One region of the Paenibacillus pabuli genome, then DNA from elsewhere that is predicted to be linked to it. Evidence: predicted binding sites of a transcription regulator. Region 1 holds the regulator's gene; each other region holds the start of a gene.
What was found. The regulator NrdR, encoded in region 1, represses ribonucleotide reductase genes. The targets are predictions, from matches to a motif close to AACACNATATATNGTGTT.
Positions count from the first base shown of each region.

Region 2: a site for NrdR is predicted at 8,536-8,553, ahead of ABGV42_RS10580 (adenosylcobalamin-dependent ribonucleoside-diphosphate reductase). Genes of this name have one in related genera too.
Region 3: a site for NrdR is predicted at 6,436-6,453, ahead of ABGV42_RS28485 (anaerobic ribonucleoside triphosphate reductase). Genes of this name have one in related genera too.

Region 1 is NZ_JBDOIO010000003.1:2,090,522-2,101,688, reverse strand. It holds gene polA (DNA polymerase I) at 1-1,261, shown strand, start outside; gene mutM (DNA-formamidopyrimidine glycosylase) at 1,376-2,206, shown strand; gene ABGV42_RS11400 (manganese efflux pump) at 2,455-3,210, shown strand; gene coaE (dephospho-CoA kinase) at 3,220-3,816, shown strand; gene ABGV42_RS11390 (lytic transglycosylase domain-containing protein) at 3,813-4,376, shown strand; gene ABGV42_RS11385 (alpha/beta-type small acid-soluble spore protein) at 4,532-4,756, opposite strand; gene nrdR (transcriptional regulator NrdR) at 4,870-5,337, shown strand; tRNA gene ABGV42_RS11375 (tRNA-Ala) at 5,523-5,595, shown strand; gene ABGV42_RS11370 (alpha/beta hydrolase) at 5,978-6,787, shown strand; gene ABGV42_RS11365 (MarR family winged helix-turn-helix transcriptional regulator) at 6,836-7,357, shown strand; gene ABGV42_RS11360 (FAD-binding oxidoreductase) at 7,654-9,012, shown strand; gene ABGV42_RS11355 (DUF4179 domain-containing protein) at 9,191-10,840, opposite strand; gene ABGV42_RS11350 (RNA polymerase sigma factor) at 10,815-11,167, opposite strand, start outside.
Region 2 is NZ_JBDOIO010000003.1:1,915,234-1,926,400, forward strand. It holds gene ABGV42_RS10560 (carbohydrate ABC transporter permease) at 1-511, opposite strand, end outside; gene ABGV42_RS10565 (carbohydrate ABC transporter permease) at 551-1,429, opposite strand; gene ABGV42_RS10570 (extracellular solute-binding protein) at 1,601-2,914, opposite strand; gene ABGV42_RS10575 (acyltransferase family protein) at 3,118-5,202, opposite strand; gene ABGV42_RS10580 (adenosylcobalamin-dependent ribonucleoside-diphosphate reductase) at 5,790-8,474, opposite strand; gene ABGV42_RS10585 (DEAD/DEAH box helicase) at 8,808-10,568, shown strand; gene ABGV42_RS10590 (YqhG family protein) at 10,571-11,167, shown strand, end outside.
Region 3 is NZ_JBDOIO010000005.1:387,808-398,974, reverse strand. It holds gene ABGV42_RS28500 (glycoside hydrolase family 3 C-terminal domain-containing protein) at 1-2,634, shown strand, start outside; gene ABGV42_RS28495 (methyl-accepting chemotaxis protein) at 2,727-3,566, opposite strand; gene nrdG (anaerobic ribonucleoside-triphosphate reductase activating protein) at 3,921-4,430, opposite strand; gene ABGV42_RS28485 (anaerobic ribonucleoside triphosphate reductase) at 4,427-6,388, opposite strand; gene ABGV42_RS28480 (hybrid sensor histidine kinase/response regulator) at 6,769-8,406, shown strand; gene ABGV42_RS28475 (aldo/keto reductase family protein) at 8,601-9,539, shown strand; gene ABGV42_RS28470 (GGDEF domain-containing protein) at 9,649-10,773, opposite strand; gene ABGV42_RS28465 (Fur family transcriptional regulator) at 11,047-11,167, shown strand, end outside.

The DNA of each region.
Region 1 (11,167 bases):
TATTCCTCTTCAGGAGCAGGCACTTGAGAACGATGAGATGAACGCGCTCTTTCACGAATTGGAGATGCCGTTATCACGCATTCTGGCAGACATGGAGAAACAGGGGATTAAAGCCAATACAGCAGATCTGCAGGCCTTGGGCCGTGAGTTCGAGGAACAGATCAGCAGGCTGATGGCGGAGATTTACCGACTTTCCGGTACGGAATTCAATCTGAATTCCCCAAGACAATTAGGTGAGATTTTATTTGATAAGCTAGGCCTTCCTGTGGTGAAAAAAACCAAAACAGGTTACTCTACCGATGCCGAAGTATTGGAGAAACTGGCTCCTTATCATGACGTGGTACAGCTGATTCTTCAATACCGTCAGCTTGCGAAGCTGCAGTCCACCTATGTAGAGGGTCTCCTCAAGGAAATTTCGGAAAGGGACGGCAAAGTTCATACATTTTACCGGCAGACGATTGCTGCGACAGGGCGTCTCAGCAGCCAGTTTCCGAACTTGCAGAACATTCCGATCCGTCTGGAAGAAGGCCGCAAAATCCGGAAGGTGTTTGTTCCTTCCGAGCCAGGCTGGTCCATTTTGGCGGCCGACTATTCCCAGATTGAACTGCGTGTACTCGCCCATATCTCGGATGACGAACGGCTCAAGGAAGCATTTCTTCATGACATGGATATTCATACCAAGACAGCGTCTGACGTATTCGGAGTGAAAGCCGAAGAGGTGGACAGCGACATGCGTCGTTCGGCCAAGGCCGTTAACTTCGGAATCGTGTATGGCATCAGCGACTACGGGTTGTCCCAAAACCTGAACATTACCCGAAAAGAGGCTGCCCAGTTTATCGATCAGTACTTTGAAGTGTTCCAGGGTGTTCGTCGATATATGGACGATATTGTGAAGGAAGCACGCCAGGATGGCTTTGTCAAAACGCTGCTTGAACGCCGCCGCTACCTGCCGGAAATTAATGCAAGCAATTTTAACCTGCGTTCCTTCGCTGAGCGTACAGCCATGAATACCCCGATCCAGGGAACGGCTGCTGATATTATCAAGCTTGCCATGGTGCAGATGGATGAAGCGCTGCGTGAACGCAATTTGAAGAGCCGCATGCTGCTTCAGGTCCATGACGAACTTGTATTCGAAGTGCCTGCAGATGAGCTGGAGCTGATGAAGGAGCTTGTGCCTTCCGTTATGGAAAAAGCATTGGAGCTCTCTGTACCGCTCAAGGCAGAAGTCAGTTTCGGGGAAAACTGGTACGAAGCCAAGTAACGATCCGGAGCGGATTTCCGTTATTTTACAAACATATCCTTGCAATGATTCGACACAAGAAGGGGTCCCGCTGAAGCTCAACTTCCGTTATAATATAGGGGAGGTGAGAACATCATGCCGGAATTACCGGAAGTCGAAACAGTCAGAAGAACATTGAATCAGCTTGTTGTAGGTAAGACTATTGAACGCGTAACTGTTAGCTTGCCGCGCATCATTCAGCGGCCGGACGATATAGATGCATTTGCACTGGAACTCGCAGGACACACCATAACCGGAGTAGAGCGCAGAGGAAAGTTTTTACGAATTTTGTTGGACGGGCTGGTACTGGTCTCCCATCTGCGGATGGAGGGCAGATACGGCGTATACGACCAGCACGAGGAAGTGGAGAAGCATACGCATGTGATTTTTCACTTCACGGATGGTACGGAATTGAGATACAAGGATGTACGTCAGTTTGGGACTATGCATCTATTTGCAGCTGGAGAAGAGCTTGTATCCAAACCATTGTTGAAGCTTGGTCTTGAGCCGCTGGATCCGGCATTTACCGTGACCGCATTTCGTGAGGCTGTTGGTAAGCGGACGACCAAAATCAAGGCTGTATTGTTAAATCAGGCATATGTTGTTGGCATCGGGAATATTTATGTGGACGAAGCCCTTTTTCGCGCAGGCATTCACCCCGAAACCATTGCCAAGACGTTGACTGAAGCCCAATTGACGGTACTGCACGAGGCGATTGTAGCTACGCTGCAGGATGCCGTGAATGCAGGCGGGTCTTCCATCAAATCGTATGTTAATGGACAAGGCGAGATGGGCATGTTTCAGCATCAACTGAAAATCTATGGTCGCAAATCCGAGCCTTGTACAACATGCGGTACATTGATTGAGAAAAGCGTTGTTGGTGGACGTGGGACGCACTACTGTCCGAAATGCCAACCATTAAACTAAACCAATGAAGATATAAATTGAACTTGTCGTTTACACGCTAGCGGAGAGGACAGGGTCGAAAGCTTATTCTGTCTTCGTAGTAATAAGTGTAAGCTGCAAGCTTGAATTTGTATCAAATGAACGAAATGATTAAAACGTAGCACCCATGGATTACTCCCTCCATATACTGATATGGCAGAAATAAGCGGGCGAATACCTACTTGAAACGGTAGGTAGAAACAAGTTCCCGCACAGGGGAGGAATCCGGGGTGCTGCATCATTTTATTTCATTGCTGGCGCTTGCTTTGGCGCTTAGTTTAGATGGTTTTGGTGTTGGGATTACATATGGGCTGCGCAGGACGAAGATCCCGCTGTTATCCATTGCTGTAATTTCCATTTGTTCAGGACTGGTCATTGCATTGTCCATGCAAGTGGGAGTTCTGTTATCCCATGTGGTATCTCCTGATGTGGCTTCATTCGTTGGTGCAGTTATTCTGATTGCCATCGGCGCGTGGTCATTAATACAGTTGATTCGCAAGCAGGGAAAGGACCGCCTTGAATCGGAAGAGGGAACAGAAGCAATCGGGGACAAACAGCAAACAATTGACGAAACGCTGGTCAAAGGTCGAAATCAAGTGCTCGCACTTGATCTTGAACCATCTGCATCTGGCGGCTCGCTGGAACGCATGGTATTCACACTGGAGCTGCGGAAATTAGGCGTTGTCATTCAAATATTACGCAGCCCTTCCAAGGCGGATATGGACAATTCAGGCAGTATCTCCGCGCAGGAGGCGATGTGGCTGGGAATCGCTCTGTCACTGGATGCTTTCGGTGCAGGACTCGGAGCTGCTTTGCTCGGTTTCCCCACATTGTGGACTGCGCTTGTCATCGCGCTGTTCAGTGGTGCATTTCTGTTAATAGGCATGAAAGTCGGATTGCGTTTCTCAGCTCTGCGTTGGATGCAAAGACTGTCCGTGCTGCCTGCGTTGTTGCTTATGATTATGGGAATAATGAAGCTGTTATGAGGTGAAACGATGAATATTGGCTTAACCGGCGGGATCGCAACGGGAAAGAGCAGTGTTTCCGCCCTACTTGCCAGTAAGGGAGCGCTGTTGGTCGACGCAGACGTGATTGCCCGGGAGGTCATGATGCCCGGGCATCCCGTTTTGGCTGCCGCTGTACAGCGGTTTGGACAAGCCATATTAAATGAAGATGGAACACTGGATCGGAAAAAGCTGGGGAGCATTGTGTTTCAGAATCCGGAAGAGCGCAAAGCGCTCGAAGCAATCACACATCCGGCTATCCGCCAGGAGATGCGGGAGCGCGCTGCTGCATATGAAGAGGCCTATCCGGACAAGCTTGTGGTATCGGATATTCCTTTATTGTTTGAATCCGGTCTTGAAAAAGAGTTTGATGAGGTTGTGGTTGTTTACGTACCTCGATCCGTGCAGCGGGAGCGGCTGATGAATCGGGATGGAATGACAGAGGAACAGGCTGACGCCCGTATTAATGCGCAGATGGATATTGAACATAAGAAGCAGCGTGCTGAAGTAGTCATTGACAACAGCGGCTTATGGTCGGAGACGGAGCAGCAGGTTATTTCATTTTTGCATCATAAGGGTCTGATATGAAGCTATTGCGCAAGAAACGGGTACTGCTGTTGATGTTTGTTTCATTTGTATTGGTGCTGTTCCTGAATACAAACTGGATGGCGTGGTTTTATCCGATTCATTACAAGGAAGAGATTCGTGCGCAGTCTCAGAGCTATGAAGTAGACCCTTTTCTGATCGCTTCCATCATCAAGGTGGAAACTAACTTCAAGACAAGCAAAGAATCCAGAAGAGGTGCCATCGGGCTGATGCAGCTGATGCCGGATACGGCCAACTGGATCATGGAGCAGGCTAAAATTCCGGGGACCTCATTAGAGGAACTGAAGCATGAACCCGAGAGGAATATTCAGCTTGGGACATGGTACCTCCGCAACCTCTCAGAACAGTTTGATGGCAATGAAACGGCCATGATCGCTGCATATAATGCCGGACCAGGCAAAGTAAGTGGATGGCTAAGAGATGGTGTGTGGGACGGCTCCTTCGAGACGGTCAAAGATATTCCTTTTGGAGAAACCCGGCACTATGTACAACGAGTCATTTATTATTATAATCAGTATGTAAAGATCTATAATACGTTCTAATGGCTGATCGCTCGGATTGTATGCGGTCGTCTAAAGTAAAATCGGTTTGAATGAATTTTGATATGGTTTGTCTTATTTAATAGTAGAAGCACAGAGCAGGCCGGTTTTCACCGGCCGCTCCATGCTCCTCTGTGTAACGTATTACGATGCAGATATTATTGGTATTGACCTGCCAATTGCTGTTCTGCAATTGTTACCAGACGTTTCGTGATGTATCCACCGATCGAACCGTTCTCGTAAGAAGTCATGTTACCTTGGTATCCGTCTTGTGGGATGCTGATTCCGAGTTCTTGAGCAACTTCATATTTCAATTGCTCCAGTGCTGCGGAAGCGCGAGTTACTACCAAGTTGTTGGAGTTACCGTTGCTGTTTTGGGCCATTGCTGTTCACCTCCTCGCGGTTGGTAAAAGTATTATGTGTCTTCAATACAATTTTCATAACTAGAAATAACAGGGAATTTATGGCAAAAGAAAAACATGGGAAGTGATCTGAATTGAAATGTCCTTATTGCGCCTATCTAGGCACAAAAGTGCTGGATTCTAGGCCTGCTAATGAATCGAAATCCATCCGCCGCCGTCGTGAGTGCGAGCAGTGCAGTCGCCGTTTTACAACGTTTGAGATGGTCGAAGAGACACCGCTGATCGTCATCAAGAAAGATGGCAGTCGTGAAGAGTTTAGTCGCGACAAGATCCTCCGTGGTCTTATACGGGCCTGTGAGAAACGTCCAGTCTCAGTAGAGACGCTGGAGATGATGGTTTCCGAAGTGGAGAAGTCACTGCGTAACACAGCTGAAGCTGAAGTGGAAAGCCGCCAGATTGGTGAGCTGTTGATGGAGCAGTTGTTTCCGGTTGATGAAGTGGCCTATGTGCGCTTCGCTTCCGTGTATCGCCAATTCAAAGACATCAATATGTTCATGAAAGAATTGAAATCGTTGTTGTCCAAAGAAGACCTCGACGATTAAAGAAGTGGATTATGGGAGAAGAGCAGTCTGAGCTTGTATTATGAGTGTCTTGTCTGTACAGAGGTTGTTCTTCTCCAAACACTTTGCGTTCTGAAAAAGATATTGACAGCTTAAGCTGCATTTTATATGATATAGGAGTCGCCTGTGAAACTGAACAGAAGCGGACAAGTACATATATATAATGTGGGGCCTTAGCTCAGCTGGGAGAGCGCATCGCTGGCAGCGATGAGGTCAGGGGTTCGATCCCCCTAGGCTCCATACTCGAAAACCTCTTGGATACCAAGAGGTTTTTTGCTTTTTATGGGTCTCTATTCTCGGTGTCTGGTGCCGAAATGGAGCCAACGAATATTTGTTTTATCCGTTGACTGCATTTTAGGCTGGAGCACTGGACGCTCTTCCCATAATGGTTCGGTGCGACAGGGTATAAGGTGGCTCACTGCGGTGATTCCCCCTTCGATTTTATGTAAACGATTTAATTTGTTATAGACAATAGCATAAGACAGATGGTATATTGTTTCTCTAAGAAACAATATACTCTTTACTGAACACTAAAAATCGTGGCAATACTGACTAAATGTGCTCAAGGCTCAAGGATGTGATCTTTTGGATGCTTGAGCAACATGAAAGGGATGGGATGAGTATGAACCGCAGTGAGACAACGATTGAATCATTTGACGGAACACAGCTTTATTTCAGCAAGGATATGGCTGATGATGCGAAGGCAGCCGTGGTCATTGTTCATGGACTTTGTGAGCATGCCGGGCGCTATGATGAATTGACGGAGCAATTAAACAAACGACGTTTTAACGTATATCGATTCGACCATCGTGGTCATGCGAGATCGGAAGGAAAGCGTACGTTCTATAGTGATTTTCACCAAATCATCGAGGATGTGAATGTCGTAGTTGACAGGGCATTGCAAGAAAGCAGTGACCTCCCAGTATTTGTAATCGGACATAGCATGGGTGGCTTTGCAACCGCATCATTTGGCACGAAATATCCAGGCAAGGTCAAAGGCATTGTTTTATCAGGAGCACTTACCCGTTACAATACGAAGGTTGCTGGTGAACTGCCGCTTGATCTTCCTACAGGGACGTATTTCCCGAATGAGCTTGGCAGCGGCGTATGCAGCGACCCTGAGGTTGTATCCGCTTACGCAATTGACCCGCTGGTAGAAAAACAAATTTCTGTGGATCTGTTTAATAGCCTGGGGAATGGCGTGGCGTGGTTAAAAGAACATGCCAAGCAGTTTGTAGACCCGGTGCTGGTTCTGCATGGAGCAAACGATGGGCTGGTGAGCGAGCAGGATTCACGTGACTTTTACGGTGACATTGCCTCGACTGACAAAACGTTGAAGATCTATGCACATCTCATGCATGAAATATTTAATGAACCGACTAGACATGAGGTCATAGAAGAAGCAATTACATGGATTGAAAAACAAATCTGATTTCAGTAGAGTAAAAGAAAGAGAATCTGAAAATGAAAGGGATTACTCATGAAATTAGATTGGATGGGCGACCATCGGACACTGATTGAGAAAATTATCAAGTACGGCAATGCATATTCGAATACGTACAAGCTGCAGCGAAGCTATGGTACGGACGTTATGTTCTCCGCCTCGCAGATCCAGACCCTGGAATATATTCTGGAAGCAGAGGATAAGGAAGAGAAGATGTCGGAAATGGCCGCACGTTTGGGCGTTAGCCGCAGCACATTTTCCAAGAACGTGAAGAATCTGACGGAAAAAGGCTTGCTCGAAAAATATCATTTAAGCGGCAACCGCAAAGACATCTACGTCAAACCTTCGGCGAAAGGGCGCGAGGTATATGCAAAGTATACTGAATTTGTCCGTGAGCTTTGCTTTGACGATATCTTTAGGCATGCTGACCAAATTTCTACAGCCGACAAGGAGAGTTTTATTCGCATTATGGATCTGTTCGCTGATGTGCTGGTTTGGTATGGTGAAAAGGAACAGGAACCACGCAAACTCATTAAAATTGATCCGGGCAGCGATTAAATTCTAGAGTTATCGATGTGATTCCATCGTTCGGGTCAGCTTGTAATGGATTGTGCCCTAACAAAAGGGAATTTTCTTTCAAGGTATTTAGTTTGAAGGAAAATTCCCTTTTTGTATAAATGAAGCGAAGCGATATTTTCACATATACCTCGTTGATATGACACCAATTCAATCAGAAGCACGAAACTCAAAATTCAGGCTCCAGCCCATTCCCTCCGCGAATGTACTTCATACAGTATAAGGTGCCTAATATCGTATGACGGAAGAACATTTGCTCAAGTAGGGAGTGGGAACATTTGAAATCAAAAACACAGCTAACAGGGCGAGTTATTTTCAAAGGAGAACCGGGGTATGACGCCGCCCGGAAGAACTGGGATCCTCATACTGACAGATCTCCTAAAGTGTTTGTGTTTGCCCAGAAAACGAAAGACGTCTCGAATGCCATCAAGTGGGCTCGGGAAAACAAGGTACCCATTCGGCCAAGGAGTGGAAGACACTCTCTGGAGGTGAATCTTTCACAGGTAAACGGTGGAATCGTCATCGATGTGAGTGATTTGAATACAGTCAAGCTGGACAAAAAGAACGGTACGGTTGTTGTAGGGACCGGTAACCGTGTGGGAAGAATCGCCAACATGCTGGCACGACAAGGCTTCATCGCTCCTTTTGGTGACAGTCCTACGGTGGGAATCGGCGGCATTACCTTGGGTGGAGGAATTGGACCTCTTCAGCGATCCATTGGTCTCATCAGTGACAATCTGCTTGAAGTCGAAATGGTTGATGCGAAAGGGAAAGTGATTCGTGCGAGCAAAAACTGCAATCCAGACCTGTTCTGGGCTTCACGCGGGGGTGGGGGCGGTAACTTCGGTGTATACACTAAATATAAATTTAAAGTACATCGTGCCCCAGCCAAGGCTACCGTATTTCGTATCACATGGCCGTGGAATCAATTCGAAAAGGTATTAAAAACATGGCAAAAATGGGCTCCTTCTGTCAATACCAAATTAGGCAGTGAATTAACCATCGGACCCAAAAAGGGCGGCAATGTCAGCATGGAGGGGCTATTCCTGGGTTCTAAAACAGAAGCGCTTCACCTGTTAAAGCCCATCACAAGTGTTGGGACACCAACTGCTTCTATCATCCGGCTGTTGCCTTACACCGAAGCCGTGAAGTTCTTATTACCTCCTGATCCGGTGCTCACCCAAAGATACAGTAACCAATTTTCTTCGGGATTTGGTAAACGTCCGTTTCCGGACAAAGCAATCAAGTCCATGCGAGAATTTTTGGAGAACGTGGAAGGGGAAGATGCAGGTTTCTTCTTCCTCAATTGGGGCGGAGCAGTAAGCCGCAAATCTCCTAAGTCAACGGCATTTTACTGGCGCAAAGCAAAGTTCTATGTAGAATGGAACAGTTCATGGATCAAGCCATCGGAAGCCGCCAAAAACATCGCTATCGTTCGCACGACTCGGACAAAATTGCAGCCATTCATCGTAGGGTCCTATATTAACGTGCCGGATCAGGGAATTAAGAACTCAGGGTCGGTTTACTATGGAGCTAACTACGCCAGATTACGGAGAGTAAAAGCTAAATATGATCCAAAAAATGTGTTCAATAATCCACAAAGTATCATTCCAGCGGGGACTGTAAAAGTAAAATAATATGGTTATGGATGTATCAGCTTAACAGAAAAGGACAGAGGCTGTTGAGCGACGTATCAGCCGTAGCCATCTCAGGTCTGGAATCGATAACTAAGCTTAGTATAAGAATAAGAAAAATGCCCTTGTACAAGGGCATTTTTTGGCGCAATAGTTATTTCATCTGGATAAGGCTTGGTTACTATTTGGTGTTATTGAGTGGAATTCGCAATTCTTCATCCGGCTTTTTGGTTGTATAGTTCCATACATACAGACCTATATTTTCACCCTTAAAATCTTTGTACACTTCCGTATGTTTATTATCTGAGTCATTGAAGTATAAAGGCGTTAAGTAATGCTTTTCACCCTGATCAAGGAAATAGGATTGATTAATTCCGCCAAATGTAGTGTCCGGGCTGAACGACTCAACATACAGGTTACCATCCTTGAGATAATACGTCCAACTCAAACGGAATCCTTCGTAATCACTCGCTATTGTTTGTGGCTGAGTAGAGATATCCGTTAGAAGAATAGAAGCCTGGCTTCCAGCATGCTCATCTACTCGATCCTTCGCGATCAAGGTCATGGGTTTGTTGGCCACAGAACTTACATCCATGAGCGAGGAATCGGACTGCTCAAATCGAAGTTCCGTTTGATTAGGATCTAACGTGCCTTCAAGGGAAACGTAGCCTTCCAACATTCTGCCGCCCACTTCCAACTGATAGGTCCGGTATGGCAGTCTGTAGTAGTGTTCTTGGTGATCAATCGTTACTCGAATCTGGGTTGGTGTCATCACTAGCCCACTAATTCTAGCCTCTCCACCCGTCGAATCCAATGGAATATCCATTTCTTTCTTAACCGTACCCGTTTCCATCAGCTTTTGAGACAAGGAAAGATCTAGGTTCCAGGTTCCATCTGTTCGCTCTTTCTCATGTGTATACGTGAGGGTAAAATGATCTGCTTTCTCTTTGAACTGCTGCTCGTTAAATATTTGTGTGCTGGAGTATGCTCCGGTTGCACCTTCTGTACCGTAGACTGGGCTTTCCGTTTCTTTAATCATGTTCCCGTTTGGATCATAAGCCGTGATTCTGGCCCAAGTCTGTTCCTTCAAATCCTTATCCGTGAAAGTCACGTTGGAACGAATCATGATTTGATCTTCCGTGTGCTGGAAGGATTGTACTTCTACCGCTTCGATCCCGTCCTTCTGTATATTGAATTTCTGAGTATTAGTATCTTGGGGATTGAGTGTAATGTCTTCCTGCATATCTTGGAGATAACGTACACCTGTAATGGAGAATTGAAGGTCAGCCTGATTCTCTGGTATCACCCAGTCCGTTTCGAAGTACCCCTGGTAAACACCTTGCTCTTCGTTCCATTGTTGATAATAGTGCCCTTCAATAGGTGTGCCATCACTGTCTTTCAAGACCATTTGATCATATCTGATTTCTGCTCCATTCGTCTCCATGCCGGGTTTAATCGTATAGAGAAGGACTGTTCGGTTACCATCCACAAAAGCGTTATGCACCGTTAATGTCACTCCGTGAGCCGTGACGCTTTGTTCAATAGACTGACCATATCCCGCTTGGAGAGCCGACTCAATTCCAGACTTATGGGATAGAACATCGCTCCAGTCATATTGAAAGGCCGCATATACCGGAGTTGCCATTACGGCTACAGATACACCCAGGACCATGGCGACTTTCGTTTTCCCCCGCTGTGATCTATGCTTGATCTCATCGGCGATCCGCAGCTCGTCCATTTGTATACTGTTAAACATCATATCAAAATCAGGATATTCGATGTGCTCTGAATTTTTCATGTGATTCTTAACTTTGGATTCTACTGTATTCAAAATGATTCTCTCCTCTCATGTTAACCTTCTCGTAGTACTCCAGTTTCTTCCGCATCAGTTTAAGAGCCTTGTGCAATCTGGATCGAACGGTACCCTGACGTATATGGAGGATCTCCGAGATCTCAGCAACAGAAAGATCACCAATGTACCTCAGGGTTACAACACTGCGCAGCTTGTCAGGCAATTGTCGTAATTGCTGTTCCAATTCGGCGAGGGATAACTTAGCCATAACCATTCCATCGACCGAACCTTTGGCAAGAGCCTCGTGTTCGTGTAAGTTCTGTAGTTGATCTTGCTTATCATGTTTGACTTTGTTTTTACGAATAA
Region 2 (11,167 bases), 180 kb from region 1:
TTGTCAGATAAGCCGTCAGTACAAAGATGGCTGTTGGCAATGCAAACGCCGTATATGGCAGGATTAATGCCCAATACGTATTCAACAGGGACATCTGCTTCATTAAAATGAACAAAGGAACCAGTGTGCTATGAATGGGAATCAGCATGCCTACAACGAAAAAGGTCATGACCAGCCCTTTCCAGCGGAACTGGAATCGTGCCAGGATAAATGAAGCAAGAGCTGCAATAAACAATGTCAAAATCAATGATCCCAGAGATACAACCAGCGAGTTGCCAAACGCCGTCCCCAGTTTGGAGCTTTCCCATGCATTGCTGAAATTGGCCACATTCCATTGGGCCGGCAAGCCAAATGGTCTGCTGTAGAAATCTTCATTCGTTTTGAACGCACTAATCACCAGCCAGTAAAACGGATACAATGTTAAAATACCATACACCGTCAGCAGCGTCCAAACAATTCCGCTGCGTAGCCGGCGAACCGGATGGCTTGAGGCTCTTCCCGGCGATGGCATCGTTACAGGTGTCGTACTCATTACAGTTCCTCCTCTCTTCTAGTTCTCTTTTCTCTTGCGACTGGTCACCCACTGGCTTGTTCCGATGAGCAGCAGGGAGATCAGTACGATGGTTGTCGAGATCGCACTACCGAAACCGTAACGGTAGGTCGTAAAGGTTGAATTATACATATACGTAGCGAGCAGCTCGGTTGCATGAGCTGGACCACCTTTGGTCATGATGTACACCAGATCAAACGATTTCAGACTGCCCGAAATGCACAGAATGATCGCCACCTGCACGGTGCCCCAGATCATGGGCAGAGAGATCGACACCAGCTTACGGATACCCGATGCGCCGTCGATTTTGGCAGCATCATGAATTTCACCCGGAATGTTTTGCAGCGCAGAGATGAAAATAATAAGGTACAAACCAACGAAGCTCCACAACAGTGGCGGTACCAGAGAGAAGATCGCTATCTTGTCGTCAGATAACCATTGCAGTTTCCAGCTCTCCAGCCCGAGCGCATCCAGCAGGAAGTTCAGGATTCCGATCTGCGGATGATAGATATATTGCCAGATCATGCCGATGACCACCGTAGACAAAACCATCGGCAGGAAGACAGCGGAGCGCAGAAAGCGCTGCAGGGGATTACTTTTGTGCAATATGACTGCCAGCATCAGCGCTAATGGAATCTGCCCAAACACGGAGGCCAAGACAAAAATGACGTTGTTTTTCAGTGCTCGCCAGAATACCGGGTCATGCCAGATCTCCACGTAGTTATTCAGACCAATATACTTGGACTCCCCAATGCCGGACCAGTTGAAGAAGCCGTAATAGGCTGACCATACAACCGGCACAAATACAAACAATGCATATATGATGACTGCCGGAGCAAGCCCCAGCATGATAAAACGACGACTGCGCAGTGCGTTCATTCCTTCACTTCCCTTCATTAATGCCTTACCTATCCCCTTCGTACAATGGATCTTGCAAATGAGAACGGAAAACCCCTCCCCTGCCGGGAAGGGGCAATAACTGCTCAGCCAGTCTCATTCAGTACGAATCACTGGGCATTTCAACTCATGACCCATTTGTCATCCAGTCTGTTAGTTGCCTGTGGCATTGGCCTGGGCAGCCTGGATTTTGGCAGCGATATCTTCCGCTTTGCCGCCCATCAGCAGTTCCTGCAATCCGTTATTAATGACCTCAACCGTTGCCGACCCCAGCTTGGAATCGTAAACCGGATTAATCTTCACTTCCTGCATCAAGTCATACAACTCCACGAACAAAGGATGTGCCTTGGATTTGTCCAGGTCAATGTTGTAGCTGACAAGTGTACTGCTGTCCAGCGTAGCCTTCTGACCTTCAGGTCCTGCCAGGGCATAGAACAGCTCCATGGCTGCCTCTTTTTGGGCACCGCTCAGCTTTTTGCTTACACCAAGCCCGGTACCTACCACGCCTGAGGTTGTTCTTGGCTCTCCCTGTCCACCATCCACTGGGGGAAGAATCGTAATATGCGTGTTGTCCAATACTTCTGCAGGTGCGTTATTCACCAGGTTCGCGAGGGCCCATCCACCATTCATGACCATCGCTGCTTTCCCCTGAAAGTACAGCTGCATCATCTGTGTTTCGTCAATACTGTTGAATCCATCCTGAAATGCTTTATTGTTACCAAGCTCCTGCATTTTGTTTAACGCCTCGATAAACTGCGGATCGGTAAAACTGGCACCATCCTGAGCCGCTGCTTTCAGAAACCAATCTGTACCCGTAATCCGGTCAGCCAGCGTACTGAAGATCGTTGATTGTGCAACCCAGTTCGCCTTGTTCCCCAGCGCCATTGGAATAACCTTATTTTCATTAAACGTTGCAATGGCCTGCTCCAGCTCGGCCCATGTTTCAGGAACTTTGACGTTATACTGTTTAAACAGCGCCTCATTGTAATAAATGAAGGAACTCGGTGCCAGATTCATCGGCACAGAGTAGATGTTCCCGTCAACTGTGTATCCATCCAGTGCATTCGGGATAAAGTTGTCCTTCCACTCCGGCTTTGCATCCAGCTCTGTGTTGATGGGCTGTAGCAGATCACCTTTTACAAACTCTTTGGTCATGGCATCCGGCCACATGACAAACAGGTCCGGCATTTCGTTCGCAGCTGCTACTGTACGGAGCCTTGTTTTAAGACCGTCTGTAGGCAAGCCCTCATCCACCACTTCAATATCGGGATGTGATGACCGGAAATCTTCAATGATTTTTCGCATGGCTACTGCCTTTGCATCCTGTCCGGTCCAGTTATGCCACAGCGTAACGGTGACTTTATCGTTGCTGCCCGTTCCTTCCGAAGCATCACCGCCACTGCAGGCCGCGAGTACCATCGAAAACAAGGCAATTGCTACAAAACCCGAAAGCCATTTTCTTAACATCTCTATACTCCCCCTTGGCTGATTGAATACCCTAATTGTAAATGGTAACGTTATCATAACGTAAGGTGACGATCCACGGATGCAGGGGTGAAAAATATCGGATGCCCCACTAGCCCATCACTTGCGATTAAAACAAAAAAGCTCTCGACGTGAGAGCTCTTTACGCAAATAATCTATTTCATATGAAAAAGAATAAGTTCAGTTTATTTCAAGCTGTTTTTGATAAGTGCCGCAAAAGCTTCCGAGCCTTCCTTCGTCAAATGTACGCCGTCTTTCTCGAAGTACTCGTTATGCCCTTCGCTTGCACTGTTCCAGTCAATGAGGGAAACATTACTGTAAGATGAGGCTGCTTCGTCCAGTGCTTTGTTAACCGTTCGTTCCCAAGGACGTGGGACCCGTACAGTAACCAGATATACATGATTCTCATCCTTAAGGTAATCAAGCACTGAATTCAGGCTTTTGGAATTGAATGAACCGTTGGTTCCAAGTTCAAGTACAACCTGATTGCCCAGTTGATCGTTTCTCTTGAGCCCGTCCAGGACATCGGCTGCCTCCCACATCTGACGGCCAACATGACCGTCCACGTGTACCCCGGACATATGCTGTTCCAAGTAAGGCTTGGCGTCCAATATGACCGAATCCCCTATCACGGTATAGTGGATCTTGCCGTCTTCAGCAGGAGGAGCTGCGTCTCCATCCTCTTGCGAAGCCTCTCCCGGTTGATCAGGGTTCTCTACTGTATCGGTTCCGTCCTCATCGGCATGATCTGTATTTCCAGCAGCCTCTTCAGCAGTCTGGTTTGGCTCATCAGAAGCCGTTCCATTTCCTTCATTGGATGCCGGTTCTTCCGATGGGGAGGGCGTATCCGGCTTCGACGTCTGCTCTGCTGGCATGTCTTGCGGGTTGCCACCGGCATCTGCAGGCTTGTCGTTCTTCTGCGGTGACGGCTTCTGACCGGACCCTGCAGTATCAACGGGAGCCGGAAGAACGTCCTGTCCGATCTCCTCATGCACAGCATGTTCTCCATTCAATGTGGTAGACATCGATACAGAATGTGAATCGGAGTTCGCCGCAGATGAGATCATCATCTGTGACACGGTGAAGCACATAAACAGAACAGACATCACCAGTCCGCCCCGCTTCAACCATATCTGATGCGTACCAATACTGTTCCGCCCTCTGCCCCATAGCCGGGACCAGGTGTCACGGAATCCGTTATATCGGATTGGATTCTCAATGAACTTCAATGATAGTGAAGCCAGCACTACGGTGGCTGCCACTTGAAGAATCATTCGAACCGGATGTAGACCTCCCGTATCGACCACAGGACTTGTCAGTACAATTACAGGATAATGCCAGAGATAGAGCCCATAGGAACGCTCCCCAATCCATCGAAGCGGTTTTGCACCAATCAGGCGTCCCAGAATCGAAGAAGGGTGAGCCAGCACAGCGACCAGCAGCGTTGTGGCTATGGCTTGAAGTACCATCCCGCCTTGGTAGAGCGAAGGTTCATATTCACTGCTGTTCATCATCATGTAGACCAACAGAGCCAGCGCTGCCAAGCCCGATACATCGAGCACGGCTCGATTAAGGCTCGCAAGGGAGGAGGACAGTTTGCGGCTTGGCCACACAACAGCCAGCGCTGCCCCGGCCAGCAAGGCAAAAGCACGCGTATCCGTACCATAATATACACGGCTCGGGTCCAGATCCGGATTGTACATGATCGCCATTGCGCCCGCAGATAACTCAGCGGCTACAACAATGAAGACAACGAGCCATCCCTTTCTTTTGAACAGCTTAATTGATAGAACAAGAAGCAGCGGCCACACCAGGTAAAATTGTTCTTCCACTGCGAGCGACCAGAAATGCCCGAACGGTGATGGCGGACCAAAACTCTCAAAATAGGATACGTGGTGGAAGATATACCACCAATTGCTTATGTATAATACACCCGAAATGACGTCCCCACGCAGGGCAGCCAGACGGGAAGGATCTGTAAAGAGCAGCCAGACCATTACCACGGCAGTCATGGTAAGCATACCAGGCACCAGACGCCTGATTCGTCTCACCCAAAAATCACCGAGTGAAATGCGTCCATGTTCCTGCCATTGGGACACAAGAATATCTGTAATCAGATAACCTGATAAAACAAAGAAAATCCCGACACCGAGCAAACCGCCGGGGATAAAACTCAGATTAAGATGATATCCAATCACAGCAAGCACAGCAATGGCCCGCAAGCCATCCAGTCCGTTCATATGACGCCTGTTTTTCAACGTTTGTGACATGTGCGCCCCTCCTTGTTGCTTCGGGCCCACGTCATGGATGTCTGGGGCGGTTGCAAATCAACTTCGCTTCGCATCGTGATTCTGGTTGTCATTAACATACGTATTGCACCTTTCGTCGTTCATTTCCAATATATCGATCAACACTCACGCTTAGCATTATACGCTCCAGCGCAGCGAGATAAATTACAGTAGTAGTTACAAAGTGGTGAAACGATGTAACCTTTCCTGCCAGCATGTATAGCTGTAAAATCATACTCCAAAATTGTCGTTTAATACAGTCTTTTTCTTGGACTGGGTAATATTACCTCACTGCCATATCAATACAAAAAGACCGCCCACTTCCTCAGCAGCCACTATCCATTATAAACCTATCTCCAACCGGATTGAAAGTTTTGCCCATAAATGCTTCCAGGTGCCTAGGACCCCAGAGGTGGAAAGGCTGAATCCTCTCTTCCGTCCCGGCATCTTCTAGTTGAAAATCCTCCGAAGCTCGCTGGTTTCATTTATCATACAAAAAAAGAGCGACCAAAGTGCTGGTCACCCTTTGACTCATTATTAGGTTAAAAAACGGGCTTACGTCTATTCTCCTAATTGCATTTGCTGTATCCACATTGGCTGCACGTCTTGCAGCCTTCGATGTTAATCAATGAAGCTGAACCACAGGAAGGACACAGGTCTCTCGATGCTGTATAGGTTATGAATTCTTCATTCTCTGTACCCGCAGCATTTGAAGGTTGGTTCACATTCACCGATTCAGGAAAGCTATTCTCAGTCTGGTCTGCATCTTCGAGAGTAGAGGATGCATTCACCTGAGCTGTACTCTGTACATGACTTTCAAGCGCCTTGGCTACTGCGTCTGCGATGGACTCCACCCGGTTAACACCAAAGCCAATCGCTCCCGAACCACCGATGCCTTTCAAATGTTTGATAAGCAGCTCCACTTTATGTCCGTGGTCACCATATCGCAGGAACAGCGAGCACACTCTTCCCAGTGCTTCCGCCATGGCGAATACATCTGAACCGGCTTTACCCACGTTCAGGAAGATCTCTGCCGGAATGCCATCCAGATCGTTAATCGTAATGTAAGCCATGCCGAACGGAGTATTTATTTTGTACGTTGCTCCCCGCAGTACCTGTGGACGACTCTTGTACTGTTTATCCAGTACTTTGGCAGGAGACGAAGCTGCTACGATTACTTTGTCACTACTCTCTGTCTCCAAAGGCGCTGATGAGATAGATGTCGTTTCATTTACCGCATTTGTTTCTTTGACTGGACTCGGATCTTTAACAGGATTAGCTTCCTTTGTTTCGTTACTTCCTTCACTACTCGCTTCTTCCTTCTTCGTCGTGGACAGGACCTGTACATCGCGGCTGCCATCCCGGTAGATCGTGACTCCCTTACAACCGAGATCAAAAGCAAGCTCATACAATTGTGCTGTATCTTCTACAGTAAAATCAGCCGGACAGTTAGCCGTCTTCGAGATGGAGCTGTCCACCCATTGTTGAATTGCTGCCTGTACCCGAATATGATTTTCGGCTGACAGATCCATCGCCGTTACGTAATAGTCGGGCAGTTCCTCGCCAGGGTGCTCATCCAGCCATTCCTGGGCAATGGGGACAAACTGCTCATCGTAACCGAGCCGGCTTTGACGGAAATATTTAAAAGCAAAGTAGGGTTCAATTCCTGTCGACGTACCCACCATTGTTCCCGTGCTTCCTGTTGGGGCCTGTGTGATTAGGGTTACATTGCGAACCCCTTTCTTCCGGATGGCCTCTCCCACTTCGGGGTAAGTTCCAACCAGATTTTTCATAAATCCACTCTGTAAATATGGCTCTAATTCAAAAGCAGGAAATGCTCCCTTCTCTGCCGCAATATCTGCTGATGCGAGATATGCCTCTTTCGCAATAAAACCATACAGTTTATCCAGGAATTCCAGTGATTCCGGACTGCCGTACCTGATGCGAAGCTTGATCATCAGCTCTGCCAGGCCCATCGTGCCAAGTCCAACCCGTCGCTCCCGCTGCTGATTCTTCTGATTTTCTTCAAAATGATAAGGCGTCGCATCAATCACATTGTCCAAAAATCTTGCTGAAATGCGTGTTGTCTCTGCCAGCTCCTGCCACGCTACATCATGACTGGCTTCATCGTAAAATTTGGATAAGTTGATGGCCGACAGATTGCAGACGCCCCATCCTGGCAGACCTTGTTCTCCGCATGGATTGGTACATATAATCGGATTAAAATACCAGCTGTTGGACATCTGATTGTAGTACTCCATAAAGACAACACCCGGCTCCGCTGATTTCCAAGCCGATTCGATGATCGTACGCCATATATCCCGGGCCTTAAGCGTGCGGTAATGGATAACCTGGCGCCCTGCTTCCTTCCATTGCTGCAGATCCCCGTTCCACTCGTTGTCATAATCGGGATCGCTCGTATCCGGAAAAACAAGCTCCCAGTCCCCGTCCTGTTTGACGGCTTCCATAAACGCGTTGCTCACACATACTGACAGATTGGCATTGGTGACCTGCCCCATCGTTTGTTTGACGGTAATAAAATCCATCACATCCGGATGCCAGTCGTTCATCATCAGCATGAGTGCTCCCCGGCGGCTGCCTCCCTGTTCAATCAATCCAGTGGTATAACTGAACAAGCCACCCCACGATACCGAACCGCTGGAGGATCCGTTAACTCCTTTAACAACTGCACGACGTGGACGAAGTGACGACAGGTTGATGCCAACGCCACCACCGCGAGCCATAATCTCCGTCATCTCCGTCAACGTTTTCATAATGCCGCCCCGACTGTCCTCGGGAGAAGGAATAACATAACAATTAAAGAGTGTCAGCTCATCGCTAGCCCCCGCACCAGCAGCAATTCGTCCCCCGGGAACCAGCTTCCAATCGTCCAGTACAGCCCGGAACTTGGATTGCCACTTTTGCTGCTCTTCCGGAGTGGATTCTACAGACGCCATTGCTCTCGCGAGGCGGTCCCACATCTCTTCCGGTGTTTTTTCTATAGTAAGCGTCAGCTTCTCCACTTCCGTCTGGATCGTTTCTCCACTGCGAGTCTTCACTTTCACCGTCTGACCCTGCCGTTCGATGATTTCGCCCACTTCCTTTGTCGGAAACTTCGGGTCATCTTTCGTCAGAACGAGCACAACATCTCCTGCCTTGGCATGGTTTGGATCGGCATCCTTCCAGGCATAACGATCCAAAAATATTTTTTCACTGAGTCCTTCCAGCTTGTGCGACAATTTGTTCATAGTCATTATGATTGCAGCCTCCCCAAAAATCCCATTGCATTTCTATTATACGTTTAAAATATGCCAAAACACCATATATAGTGATTTATATCCAGTATAGTACACCATATGTTGATTTTCCATGTGACTTAAGTCACAGCTATTTTTTCTATTCGCCTTGTACTTGGACAAGCTCCCTCTTACGCCATCAAACTCTCTCATTCAAAATTTGTGAATTTTTTGGGGCATCACTATCCGAATTCGCACCTTATTGAAAGGCTGGTTATGAACTGCCTCTCATTCGTCCATACTATGACCTACGAATAAAACGTCATCATGTATGGCAGGGGAGGCATCACCATGAACCGGAAACATCCGCTTCACATGAATCAACCTGCAGCAGAACTGCCCGTTCCGCTAGAATTCGATCGCAGCTGGTTGACCCAACTGGAGTCGCGGCTCGATAAAGGCGGGCCTTGGGGGGATTACAGACTCTTTCAGCTTGGCATTCAAGCGGAGGAGACCAATCTCATTCCCAATTTTGATGAAATACAGTGTCTGAAGCATTTGCAGGGACTCACCCCGCTTCCGCACCAGATGGACACTGCTCGCAAAGTATTATTTGAAATGTCAGGCCGTGCCATTCTTGCCGATGAGGTCGGTCTGGGAAAAACAATAGAAGCAGGTCTGATTTTGAAAGAATATATGGTCCGCGGTCTCGTATCCAAGGTGCTCATTCTCGTGCCTGCATCCCTTGTGCTTCAGTGGGTACGAGAGCTGAATTCGAAGTTTGGCATTCCCGCAGTTGCGCAAAAAAAGGCCTATTCCTGGCAAAATGAAGTGGTTGTGGCTTCCATGGATACAGCGAAGCGAGATCCGCATAAGGAGATTTTGCTGAGTACGGATTATGACATGATCATTATCGACGAAGCCCACAAACTAAAAAATAAAAAAACGACCAATTATCAATTCATGCTGAAACTGCGAAAAAAATATTGTCTGCTGCTGACCGCAACACCGGTACAAAATGACATGAGCGAGCTGTTCAATCTGATTAACTTGCTCAAACCGGGCCAGTTGGGTCGTCAGGGTGACTTTGCTGCCAACTTCGTTGTGGATAAGCGAATTCCCAAAAATCAGGAACAGCTCAAGGACGAATTGTCCAAAGTCATGATCCGGAACCGCCGCGGCGAAGGTCCTGTACAGTTCACCAAACGGAATGTTTCCAACGTGAATCTGCAGCTATCGCCTGAAGAACAGGCGCTCTATGACGGGGTAACCTCCTTTGTTAAAGATCAATATCAGGAAGCTGGAGGAAATCTCAGCAGCATGCTCTCGCTTGTTACGCTGCAGCGGGAAGTGTGCAGCAGTCGGGATGCTGTATTTGTTACGCTGGTCAACCTGTCCAAAAAGCTCCCGCTTGACTCTCCGCTCCGGGACAAAATCTGGGAGCTGGTTGCCCATATCAAGGCCATTAAGGAAAATACGAAGGCCGAGAAAACGATGGAACTGATTCGAAACATGAATGAGAAAGTCATCATTTTCACCGAGTACCGGGCCACGCAGGAGTATCTTCTGAATTATTTTCGCAACAACGGACTCACCGCTGTTCCATATCGCGGCGGCATGAACCGGGGGAAAAAGGACTGGATGATGGACCTGTTCCGAGGCCGTGTCCAGGCCATGATCGCAACTGAAGCCGGTGGTGAAGGCATTAACCTTCAATTTTGCCATCACATGATTAACTTCGACCTGCCCTGGAACCCCATGCGCGTAGAGCAGCGAATTGGCCGGGTACATCGGCTGGGACAGCAAAATGACGTCAACATCTACAATCTGTCGACGACTGGCACGATTGAGGAACATATCCTGAATCTACTGCATGAAAAGATCAACATGTTCGAGATGGTCATAGGCGGACTGGATGTTATCCTGGAACGGCTGGAGAAAAAGGAATCTATCGAAAAAAGTCTCTATAAGATCATGCTCGAATCCCAAAATGAAGATGACATTCGCCGCAAAATGGATTCGCTTGGACAATCGCTGAATTCCATTCAGCGTGAAGTCGCCGATGAAGTGCCGTCTGTCTCCCTTCTGGATCTGGGCAAAGGAGGACACTGACCATGACCATGTCACCCCAAGAAGTGCAAGCCTATGTGACAACATATCTTGAAGCAATGGAATGCCAGATCATGGAGCGTTCTCCTGCACATATAACGGTAAAACTATCGCCGGAAGCGGACAAGGCGTTAACCAATCGTCCGTACTATTGGGGATTTGTGGAGCGTACCGGAGCTCCGGCTGAGACGATGTCCTTTACGTTCGTATTTGATCCGGCAGCACATCAGCAAGCCATCGAGGCTGCAGAAGCCAGAGCAGCACAAGCGTCGCCCCCGCTTTCCGCAAGTCAGAGTGGCCCTGTCGGCCCAGGTAGCGCAGGTTCCGGTTCAGGAGCAGATGCACCTAAAGAAACCATTCTTGGCCGCTATTTCGGAATTACTCCAGCTCTGCCGCAGCTCGGACCCGGCCGCATCCTGCGTGAAGATGTCGTCTATGGCAGTCGCAGACTGCAGCAGATCTTTGAGGCAGCCCGTGAAGGCGGCGCTTTTGTAAATCTGTTTGAGCAGGCCCCCAAACGTCAGCTGCGCGCTGCAGCACCAGCTGTATACGAGCCGTGGCTCGGCGTATGTTTCAAAGTGGAATTTGCCTGTGATTTGAAA
Region 3 (11,167 bases), on a different contig from region 1:
TGGCTTGGAGAAGCTACATCCTTCCCGCAGCCTGTAGGACTGGCCTGCACATGGGATGCCGAACTTATGAAGGAAATCGGTTCCGTCATTGGTGACGAGGCTCGCGTGTTCTACAAACGCAATCCGGCTGTGAACGGTCTCACCCTGTGGGCACCTACAGTAGATATGGAACGAGACCCGCGTTGGGGCCGTAATGAAGAGGCCTATGGCGAGGATCCGGAACTCACTGCTGAGCTTACCACAGCACTGGTTAAGGGAATTCAGGGAGATCATCCAAAGTATTACAAGGCTGTTGCAACGCTCAAGCACTTCCTTGCCAACAATAATGAAGTGGATCGCGGAAGCGGCTCATCCAGCATTGATCCGCGCAATATGCGTGAATATTATCTGAAGGCATTCGAGAAGCCGTTCAAGGAAGGCGGCGCGCAGTCGATGATGACCGCGTATAACTCTATTAACGGTACGCCGGCGCTGCTTCATCCTTTTGTGAACGAAATTGTCAAAGGCGAGTGGGGAATGGATGGTTTCATCGTCAGCGATGCAGGTGATGTGATGGGAATCAAGAACGATCATAAGTACTATGACTCCCATACACCGGGCACCGTGGAATCCGTAAAAGCTGGAATTGACAGCATTACGGATGATGCGGATCTGTCCAAGCAAGCGCTGCGCGAAGGGCTGGAACAAGGAACGCTGACGATGGAAGATATTGATCTGGCATTGTTTAATACATTCCGTGTGCGTTTCCGCCTGGGTGAGTTCGATCCGGCTGAAGGCAACCCGTATGCATCCATTGGCGAAGAAGCGATGATGACAGAGAAGGCGAAGGCCCTGTCGCTAAGAGCGGCAAGAGAACAGGTGGTATTGCTCAAAAACGATAAAGCCACCCTTCCGCTAAATAAAACGAAATCAGGCAAAGTAGCTGTCATTGGTCAGCTGGGCGGCACCGTTTACCGTGACTGGTATGCTGGCACCATGCCTTACAGCGTATCTCCGCTTGAGGCGATCAGCGGCAAGGTAGGCAGCGACAAGGTTACGTTCAAGGATGGAAATGACCGGATTACATTGACTTCGGTAGCGAATGGAAAAGCAATCGGGCTAGCTGAAGGCGAGAAATCACCTGTCATTGCATCGGGAGAAGCTGAGACGTTTACGCTCACGGATTGGGGATTCGGAAGCCTCACCCTGCAGGCGGAAAGCAACGGAAAATATCTGACCACGGACGAAGAAACAGTGACAGCTTCAGCAGATGAAGTGTACGGCTGGTTCGTGAAAGAAGTATTCCACTTGCTTCCGCAGGAAGATGGCAGTGTTGGCCTGACGACATGGAATGGCAAAACGGTTACCGCGCCAAATGGCGGAAATGACGCATTTGCCGTTTCGGAAGAGCTGAAGTCTTTTGGTGCCACCGAGACATTTAAGAAGGACATCGTTGTGAACGGGCTGGATGAAGCCGTAGCAGCAGCCAAGGAAGCTGAAACGGCCATTGTATTTGTCGGTAATAATCCGCTTGTGAACGGGAAGGAAGAGATCGACCGTCCAAGTCTGGATCTGGCTGAATCCCAGCAGCGTCTGGTTGAAGCCGTATATGCGGCAAATCCGAACACCATTGTGGTTATTGTGGGCAGTTATCCGTTCACATCCAATTGGGTTCAAGAGAACATCCCGGCTGTATTGTACACTTCCCATGCGGGACAGGAATTGGGTACGGCTGTGGCTGATGTGCTCTACGGAGATTACGCGCCAGCAGGCCGTCTGAACATGACGTGGGTGCAATCCGCAGATCAGTTAACGGATATCAAGGACTACGACATCATTCAATCGGGACGTACGTATCAGTATTTTGAAGGCAATGTATTGTATCCATTCGGACATGGATTAACCTATGCTGCGTTCAAGTACAGCAACCTGGAGCTGAATCCTGACCAAGCGGGAACAGAAGGAACGGTTAAAGTAACCGTCGACGTAACGAACACCGGAACCATTCCCAGTGATGAAGTGGTACAGCTATATGTACGTGCCGGCAAATCCCGGGTGAAACGTCCACTTAAAACGTTAAAAGGATTCCGTCGTCTCCATGTGGAAGCTGGAGCAACAGTGAAAGTGAGCTTCAACTTACCCGTACAGGAACTGGCTATCTGGGATGTAACCCGGGATCGTTATGTGGTTGAAGCAGGAACGTATTCCATCATGGTCGGCAAATCGTCATCCGATATTCAGCTTGTTGCCGATCTGACGGTTGATGGGGAAACCATCCCTGCCCGTAATCTGAGCGTGGCGACACGTGCTGAGAATTATGATGCCTACTTTGGTGTGGATCTGGATGAGAGCAAGGAAGGTGGAACTTCTGTCCGTGTGACAGGTGAACAAGGATGGATTGCCTTCAAAGACGCCGATTTGGGCGATCATGCAGCAGCCATTGAAGCGCGTGTATCATCAGAACAGCCAGGTGCGGTGCTGGAAGTTCGTCTGGACGCAGCGGATGGTACGCTGGCAGGACGTGTCGATATTGCACAAAGTGGAGCACAGCAATGGTCTACGGTGAAAGCTGACCTTCAAGGCGCAGCAGGCCAACGAGACATCTATATTTTATTGTCTGCGGGTGTCCGTGTAAGCCATTTTGAAATTCGCTAAACGAACGGATAGAATAAGCTTAAAATATATTAAATAGAAGAAAGCCTCCGAATAGATTCGGGGGCTTTTTGACTTGATCACTTATATGTAAATTATCTGCCGTCAAACGTAATGAGTTTGTTCACGAATTGTTTGAGCTGCTGGCTGGTTTCATTCAGCTGTTCAATGGTACTCATGAAATTGTTGACCAGTTCCGCCTGTTCCTGCGAGCTGGCGGTAATCTCTCCAAGCTCATTTTCCATCATATGAATCGACTGCCGGACAGCGAGGAGGGATTCCTCAATCTGGGTAGTAGCTTGCTTGGTGTCTACCGACAGTTTGCGGATTTCTTTGGCAACAACGCCGAAGCCTGCACCAGCTTCACCTACACGGGCAGCCTCAATGGCTGCGTTCAACCCGAGCAGATTGGTTTGTTCGGAAATCTCTCGAATGAAGCTCGCAACCTGAGTCACGTTTCCTGATTTCTGAACAGCCTGTTTGGAGTTATTTCGAATTTCTTCTGTAGTGGCGCTTAGTTCCTCGGAGTGTGCAGCCACATGCTGGACGCTATCGATAAGCTGGTTGGTCAGATGCTCCGTCGCCTCCATGAGTTGTTGCAACTGAGCCTGATCATCCATGCTGTAGAGCAGATTGAATATGGCAATGACCTCACCCTGTTCGTTTTTGATCGGCAAGTACGATACATCAAATGGAACACCGAATAATTCCTTGGGGTAATGATCAAATTGCTTCTCCGTACCGCCTTTCAGGTCGGCAAAATTGCGATTGGGTTCAAGCAAAGGGTCTCCCGCTTTGAATTCCAATTGTTTTAAGGACTCCCCTGCAGAAAAGTAAAGAAACTTCTCCCGATCTATAATGGAAAGGGTTACATCCTGACGTATAGTATCACGGAAAAACGACATACAGGTGATGAGTGCTTGAATAATATCCATAACTGAGTGAATACCTCCTGAATTGTTTAATATGAGCATGTTGCATCAATCCAATAAGCGACTTCCATTCTCCAATCGATAGATCGAAATGGTGCTATTCGTTTATCGATTGTACCTGGGAGTGATTTCAATCAAATGATGTAAGATGCTGAATATAGAAAAGTGCAAGGGTTTACTTTAGTAACCACCTATATTATATCGACATATCATGCAGAAACGAGCAGTAAAAAAGAAAAAATTCCCATCTAAAATCACGATTCTCTGATTCCGTGAATTTGGATGGGAATTTAATTTTATTCATGCTAGGACAATGCAGATGAGGTGAACAATAACAAGATGGAAGTGTGCACGACACTATAACGGATTATGCTCCATGGTAATGATTTTGTCTCCTCTTAACGTTGCCTGCACATCCACCAAGCGCTGATTGCGGCTGCCCCGAAAAGGTAAAGACACATCTCGTTCAGCAGCCACGTAGGGGCCATCTACAATGACATCACACAGCAGGACCAGTTCTGCCCGTATCGGATCAGCAACAAGTTCTTCATAGACAAATCCCGTATAGGCCCACACCGTTCGGTCAGGGCATGCTTCGCGGAAACGGCGAACCCAAGGAATGCATTCCTCTGCTGAGAAAAAGGGATCGCCTCCGCATAAGGTAACCCCATCCAGCAGGGGATGGGTAGCTACATCATGCAGAATCTGCTGCTGCCGCTCCTCGGTGAACTGTTCTCCTGCCCGGAAGCTCCACGAATCCGGACTGAAGCATCCTGGGCAGGCATGGCGGCACCCGCTGAGAAAGATAACGGCGCGCAGACCAGGTCCCTCGTTCACGGATTCGGGAATATAACCGTACAGATTCACTTGTGTTTCACCCGGTCTCGTACTTCTGCTTGCTTGGCGGAATTGAAGCGCACTTTGTAGTCCCCGGTAAGATAACCGGTAACCCGGCGCAATCGCTGAAAGTGCACATGGTCCTCGTGTGCTTCACACTCAGGACACACATCACCGATGACGCCTTCATACCCGCATGCCGGACAGCGGTCAATAGGGTGATTAATGGAGAAATATCCGATATCCTGTGCGAGTGCATATTGAACAATACGCTGGAAGGCACTGGTATTGGCCCGTACGTTCCCATCCAGTTCAACATACGAAATGGCTCCGGCATTACATAACGTATGAAAGGGGGCTTCCAGCTCAATTTTACGATAGGCTGGGAGTGTGTAATAGACTGGAATGTGAAATGAATTTGTATAGTATTCCCGGTCATTGATCCCTGCAATGAGGCCGTACCGTTCGCGGTCAATCTTGGTGAATTTGCCGGATAACCCTTCGGCAGGCGTGGCAAATAGCGTAACATTCAGGTTATGCTGTTCACTCATTCGGTCACAGAATTCACGCATGGTGCGAATCACGTTCAACGCTTCACGGTGAATATGGGGATCCTGTCCATGGTGCCGGCCATACATGGCGGTCATGCATTCGGCAAGCCCAATGAAACCAATGGACAGTGTGCCATGCTTCAACAGTTCTGCCACCGGTTCATCAGGTGAGAGCTGCTCACCGCCTTCCCACACACCTTCCCGCATCATGAAATCAGATGCCTTGGCCGGCTGTGCCGTTTGAATACGATAGCGGTGCAGCAGTCCGGAAGCGGCACGGTCCATAACCATTTCGAGTGCTTCATAGAATCCCGTACGGTCGGCGACGGCCCGTGCACCCTGACAGATGCCATAGCGAATGCCGAGTTTGACCAGATTGACGGTGTTGAACGACAGGTTGCCTTTCCCGCTCTGCCGATTGCGCCCGAAACGATCTGCCAGCGTCCGTGTACGACAGCCCATGGTGGCGATGATGGTATCCGGATCTTCAGGACGATAATAAGGCAGGTTGAATGATGCATCCACATTGACAAAGTTGGGGTACATGCGCCGGGAAGAGCAGGTCACGGCTAGACGGAACAAGTCGTAGTTGGGTTCCCCTTGAGCCTGGTTGATTCCCTGCTTGCACTGGAAGATATGCTGTGGAAACACAGGGGTTTCTCCGCTGCCCAGACCACGTATGGTTGCTTCCAACAGGGAGCGTGATACAAGCCTTCCCTCGGCAGAGGTGCATAGTCCGTAGTTTAGCGAAGTAAAAGGAATCTGCCCACCTGCCCGGCTGCTCATGGTATTCAGATTGTGAATCAGGGATTCGGCGGCCTGTCCAGTCTCCAGTTCTGTTTCTTCACAGGCAAAAGCGTAAGCACGTGGGCATGCTTCCCGTGCCTCTGGGCTATCCAGGTGCAGATACTCGTCGTCAATCCGTGTGTGCTCCCCGAGCAGACGCTGTCCCTTACGATAATGTTTGCGGAAGGATCGCTGTACATAAGGTGCCAGATCCCAGTCCATTTTATTGGCGGAAACCCCGCCGTACTGACTGTTTTGCTGTGATTGAAAGATAATGGCGACCAGCGCCATTGCAGACATGATGGTCTGTGGCGTACGCACGGAGCCGTTACCCGTATTGAAGCCGGTAGCCAGCAGTCGATCAAACGGAATAAAGATACAGTTGGTTGTTCCAAGCGCATACTGATCCAGATCATGCACATAGAGATCTCCATTCTCCACAGACGCAGCAAGCTCTTCCGGCAGCACATGACGAAGAGCATGCCACTTGGCCGTCTCCGAGCCGAGCCTGCTCATTTTGCCGCTGAACGAATCACCATTGAGGTTGGCGTTTTCCCTCAGTGTATCTGCGTCTTCTGCGCCAATGATTCGTCTTCCCAGGTCGGTTAATAGATCGGATGCCGGTGGAGCGGCATGCTCAAGCAGGTTCACGTGAGATTCCTCCCAAATATTGATTTTGTTATCGGTTAAATCAAATAAATACTATATGTAGATTCGCATTATCCATTTATAAACTATATGTGGTTTTTTGGGTGTGATCATTCTCACACGGCAACCGTCTCCAGACTGGAGTTGCAGCGGGGGAATGGATAAAGGTTTTCAAAGTGAATAGGGAAGCGTATAATTCCTATTTACGCTGGAATAAGGATGAGTGTGGTTTTCAACCACTGTGATTCTCTTGGGCTTCTGCGGTGGTAAACATATATGTACATGCTGTGACAATTAACTTATGAAATTTGACCCTCATATACAGGACAGATTCATTTTGAGATAGAGATGTAGAAATACAGCTAAGAACTGAGGGGTAAATCATGGGAACGGTAGGGATTAAGAGAGGCTTCTATGAAAATGTACAGGAAGCGGCGTCCCACATCGTGGACGTGTTAAGTGACATATTGAAGGTCAATACGATCTTCGTTGCCACCAATGATGGGATTACCAATACGATTTTGGAAGCTTTTAATCGAGACGAAGAACTGGTCATCAGTGGCCGTGAACTTTCATTTGATTCTTCCTACTGCAGTTTGGTACTCCGGAATAAGATAGACAACCTGACCATAACGGATACTGCAGCACATCCGCTGACTTGCTCAATGGATGTAACCAAGGCGCTCGGTAACCGTTTTTTTGTGGGCATACCCATTATGCGGCGATCGGGTGAAACCTTTGGGACGATTTGTCTAATGGACAACCCGGACTATGTAATCAGTGAGACGGATATGAAAACGTTGAATGCCATGGCTGTATTTCTCGGATATGTCGTTGATTTGGAGAGCAATTTGCTGGTACAGGAACAGAAGCTGAACGATACGGAGCAGCTGAAGCAGCAGCTGCAGCTGGAGAAGGAACGCGCAGAATCGGAAGCGATGACGAAGGCGCAGATGATCGCGTTGATGAGTCATGAGATTCGGAACCCGCTTAACGGAATTCTGGGTTTAACCGATCTGATGCGCACACCGAATATGCCTGAAGAGCATGTGGAATATGTGGACATGATTGAGACGAGCGGCAACATCCTGTTGTCTCTGCTAAACAATATAATGAATTTCAACATTAATGAAACAGGTGAAACAGTGGTTCATGATGATCCCTTTGATCTGGTTTCTACCATTGAGAGTACCGTTTACCTGCATGCAGGGCAGGCCATGGAGAAAGGGATCGAGCTAGGCTTGAACCTTGAAATGAATGTATCTCAGGTGTTCGTGGGGGACGAGGTCAAGATCGGCCAACTGCTCGCAAATGTGCTGAAATATGCCATTGATTCAACACGTGCAGGTTCCGTGCTTGTTACGGCAAACGTGGATGACCAGAATGTGGATGGGGCGGGTACGTTGCGGCTTCATATCAAATATACGGGGCGGATGCTGACATCGGATAAAAAACTACAGGCATTTAATACACTGGACGGAAATGTCAGCATTCAAAAGCTTGTGGGTACCAACCTCGGTTTGGCTGTCAGCCAAAATCTCGCCATTCTCATGCATGGCCGCATTGAGGTGAGCAGCTTGGGGGAAGAGGAGACAGAATTTCAGATCAGGCTGCCCCTAATGAGGCACTGGGAACTTCCGCAGCTTACAGGCATTCAAGAACGATTGAAAGGTACGACGGTGCTGCTGGTCAAAGCTCCCGATATTCTCCAGGGGGTATCTTCCCTCATGCGCAGGTGGCAGATGGATGTGCATATGACATCGAACCCGAACCAAGCACATGAATGGATGGAGGAGGGACTTGAGCCTGAGATTGCGGTCATTGATATGGGATTAGAGTCAGGCACAGCTATGAAGTTTATTCAAGAATTAAAGGGAATGGCGAAACAGCTGCCCATCATCATATTGGTCCCATACGGAATGCATATCGATCCTCAGGAGGCAAGGACTGTTAATGCTGTCTTGACCAAGCCGGTTAGACAGTTGGACCTGCTGAATGCACTGAGTGCGACAGTGCACTGAGCATACCCAATAAAAGCGGCGTACCTGATGAGGTACGCCGCTTTTATTGCATACGGAAAGAGAGCTGGCCCCTCAGATCCGGGCTGTACATTTTTCCTATTTTCTTTTGTTAAAGTGCTTTTCATCCACGTTGGTTACGTTACAATAGAAAAGTAAGAATCATACTAATGAATCTAGAGGAGGATGTGCATTCAATGGAATACCGCAGATTGGGTGGAAGCGGACTGAAAGTAAGCGAGATCAGCTTGGGCAGCTGGCTGACATACGGAGGATATGTGGAGCGTGAAAATGCGGTGAAGTCGATTGAAACCGCATTCGATGAAGGTATCAACTTTTTTGATACAGCGAACGTATACGAACGCGGCGCGGCAGAAGAGCTGCTTGGGCAGACTTTGAAAGCATATTCCCGTGATTCCTATGTTCTTGCTACCAAAGTGTTCGGCAAAATGGGCGACGGTCCGAATGACCAGGGCTTATCCCGCAAACATATCAAGGAACAATGTGATGCCAGTCTGAAGCGCTTAGGCGTGGAATATGTGGACATCTACTATTGCCATCGTTATCATACGGAAACACCGATCGAAGAAACGCTGCGGGCACTGGATGACCTGGTTCGTCAGGGCAAAGTGCTGTACGTAGGCGTAAGCCAATGGACGGCCGCTCAGATGGAGGCTGCTTTGGGTACCGCTGATCGTCTTCTGCTCGATCATATCGTGGTCAATCAGCCGGTCTATAACATGTTCGACCGCTATATTGAGAATGAGATTATTCCACTCGGTGAGCGCAAGGGAATTGGACAAGTGGTCTATTCTCCTCTTGCACAAGGTCTGTTAACCGGCAAGTACACATCCGTTTCAGATATTCCGGAGAACTCCCGTGCGGCGAAGCTGGGCTGGGATGAAGGAAAGATCAATGCCGACAAAATCGGAAAAGTGCGTCAACTGATTGAAATAGCAGACAAGCTGGATCTGAAGGTAGGCCAGCTGGCACTTGCATGGATTTTGCGTCAGAACAATGTGTCCAGTGCACTTGTAGGTGCAAGCCGTCCGGAGCAGGTGAAGGAGAATGCTGCTGCTTCAGGGGTAAAACTGGATACTGCGATCATCGAGGAAATCGAGCAGATCCTGTCTTAATGCCGAGCAATCATAGGTTAATCTGGCATACTTACTAAATGGAATATAAGAGGGATACCCTGCAAAGCCAAAGGATGGCATCGCGGGGTATCCCTTTTTGGGGTTAATGTCAGAGCAAACGATTGCCGATAAGCACCTTGGACCGCTTCGGAATGGCACAGACCCGGTTCCGTCCTGTATTTTTGGCTTCATATAGAGCACGGTCTGCCTGCTCGAAGAAGTCAGCGTCATCCCGCTCATCGCAATGATCCGGATAGACGGCTACCCCGACGGAAATGGTCAGACGAATCGTTGTTCCGTCCGGTAGGGCAAAGAGATACTTTTCGACAGACAGCCGGATGGATTCTGCGATTGCGAGGGCTTGATGATTGCCGCAATCCAGAAGCAAAATGGCAAATTCCTCGCCTCCGTTACGTGAGACAATGTCAGCGGATCGCGAATGTTCAATTAGCAATTGCCCAAGCTGCTTCAGAACAGCGTCTCCAGCGCTGTGGCCATATGTATCGTTTACCTTTTTGAAACGGTCGATATCAATGACGAGCAGGGAGAGCTTTTGTTTATTTTCCCGGGCACGCTCCAGCTGCAGTTCCAGTGATTTCTCAAATTGACGACGATTGCTGAGATTGGTGAGATGGTCTGTGGATGCTCTGCGTTCCAGCAGAAATAACATCTCATTCGATTTGTTTATAAATTCTGCGATAAAATAAATAAAGATCCCACCGACAAAAGAAATCGTCATTTGTAACGGATATATTTTCATCAATGAATTCATACTGCTGGTATTCAACACCAGAATCACAAAGATCAGGGTTATGCCAAGCAGGTTCATCGTTATGATTTTGGTTAACCTCGACCAGGAAGCGTATGCAAAATATACACCGGACAGACCGATGAGAGTCATGACGAAAACAGCATCAATCGCTGCGGACGACAGACCAAACATGACAATGCGCAGGATGGAGATGACCAGTCCAGAAATGACCGATGCTAGTCCTCCTAAATACACTGCGGCTGTAACAATCGCAAGATGGCGCAGATCCACAATGGTGTTTTCATTTAGAGGGAAGGAGTAGTTCATCAGCACAGTGCCATAGATACCAAACAGGAGACCGCCGATCATCTGCACACGCAGTGAGGGAAACGGGACACGGATATTATAGTATTTGGCAATAATTCCGGATATGTACATGAATGTGATCATGACACAGATATTAATAAAGAACGTGCTTAACAATGGACAGCCCCCCTTAAACGCACATTACTATATTTTATCTGAAAAAGAGTACAGTAGCGAACCATATTATAGCAAAGGTGTAAGTGAATTGCTGGAAATGGTTTATTATTAATATAAGTTATATGTTATTGAACTCGTATTGACTTCATTATACATTAAGATTTATACTTAATCTAAATCAAAATTTGTTTCAACGTTTCTGGGTATCATAGCGATCGATGGATTGCTGTGTCATTGTATATATTTTTGAATGGATTAATAAGGAGAATTGCCGTGAGAACTCTAAATCTGACGATACAAAGACAAGCCGTGTATGATGTTGTTCGTCACTCGGAAGACCATCCGACTGCCGCTGATGTAATGAACCGTCTGGTTGAACAAGGCTATAATCTGG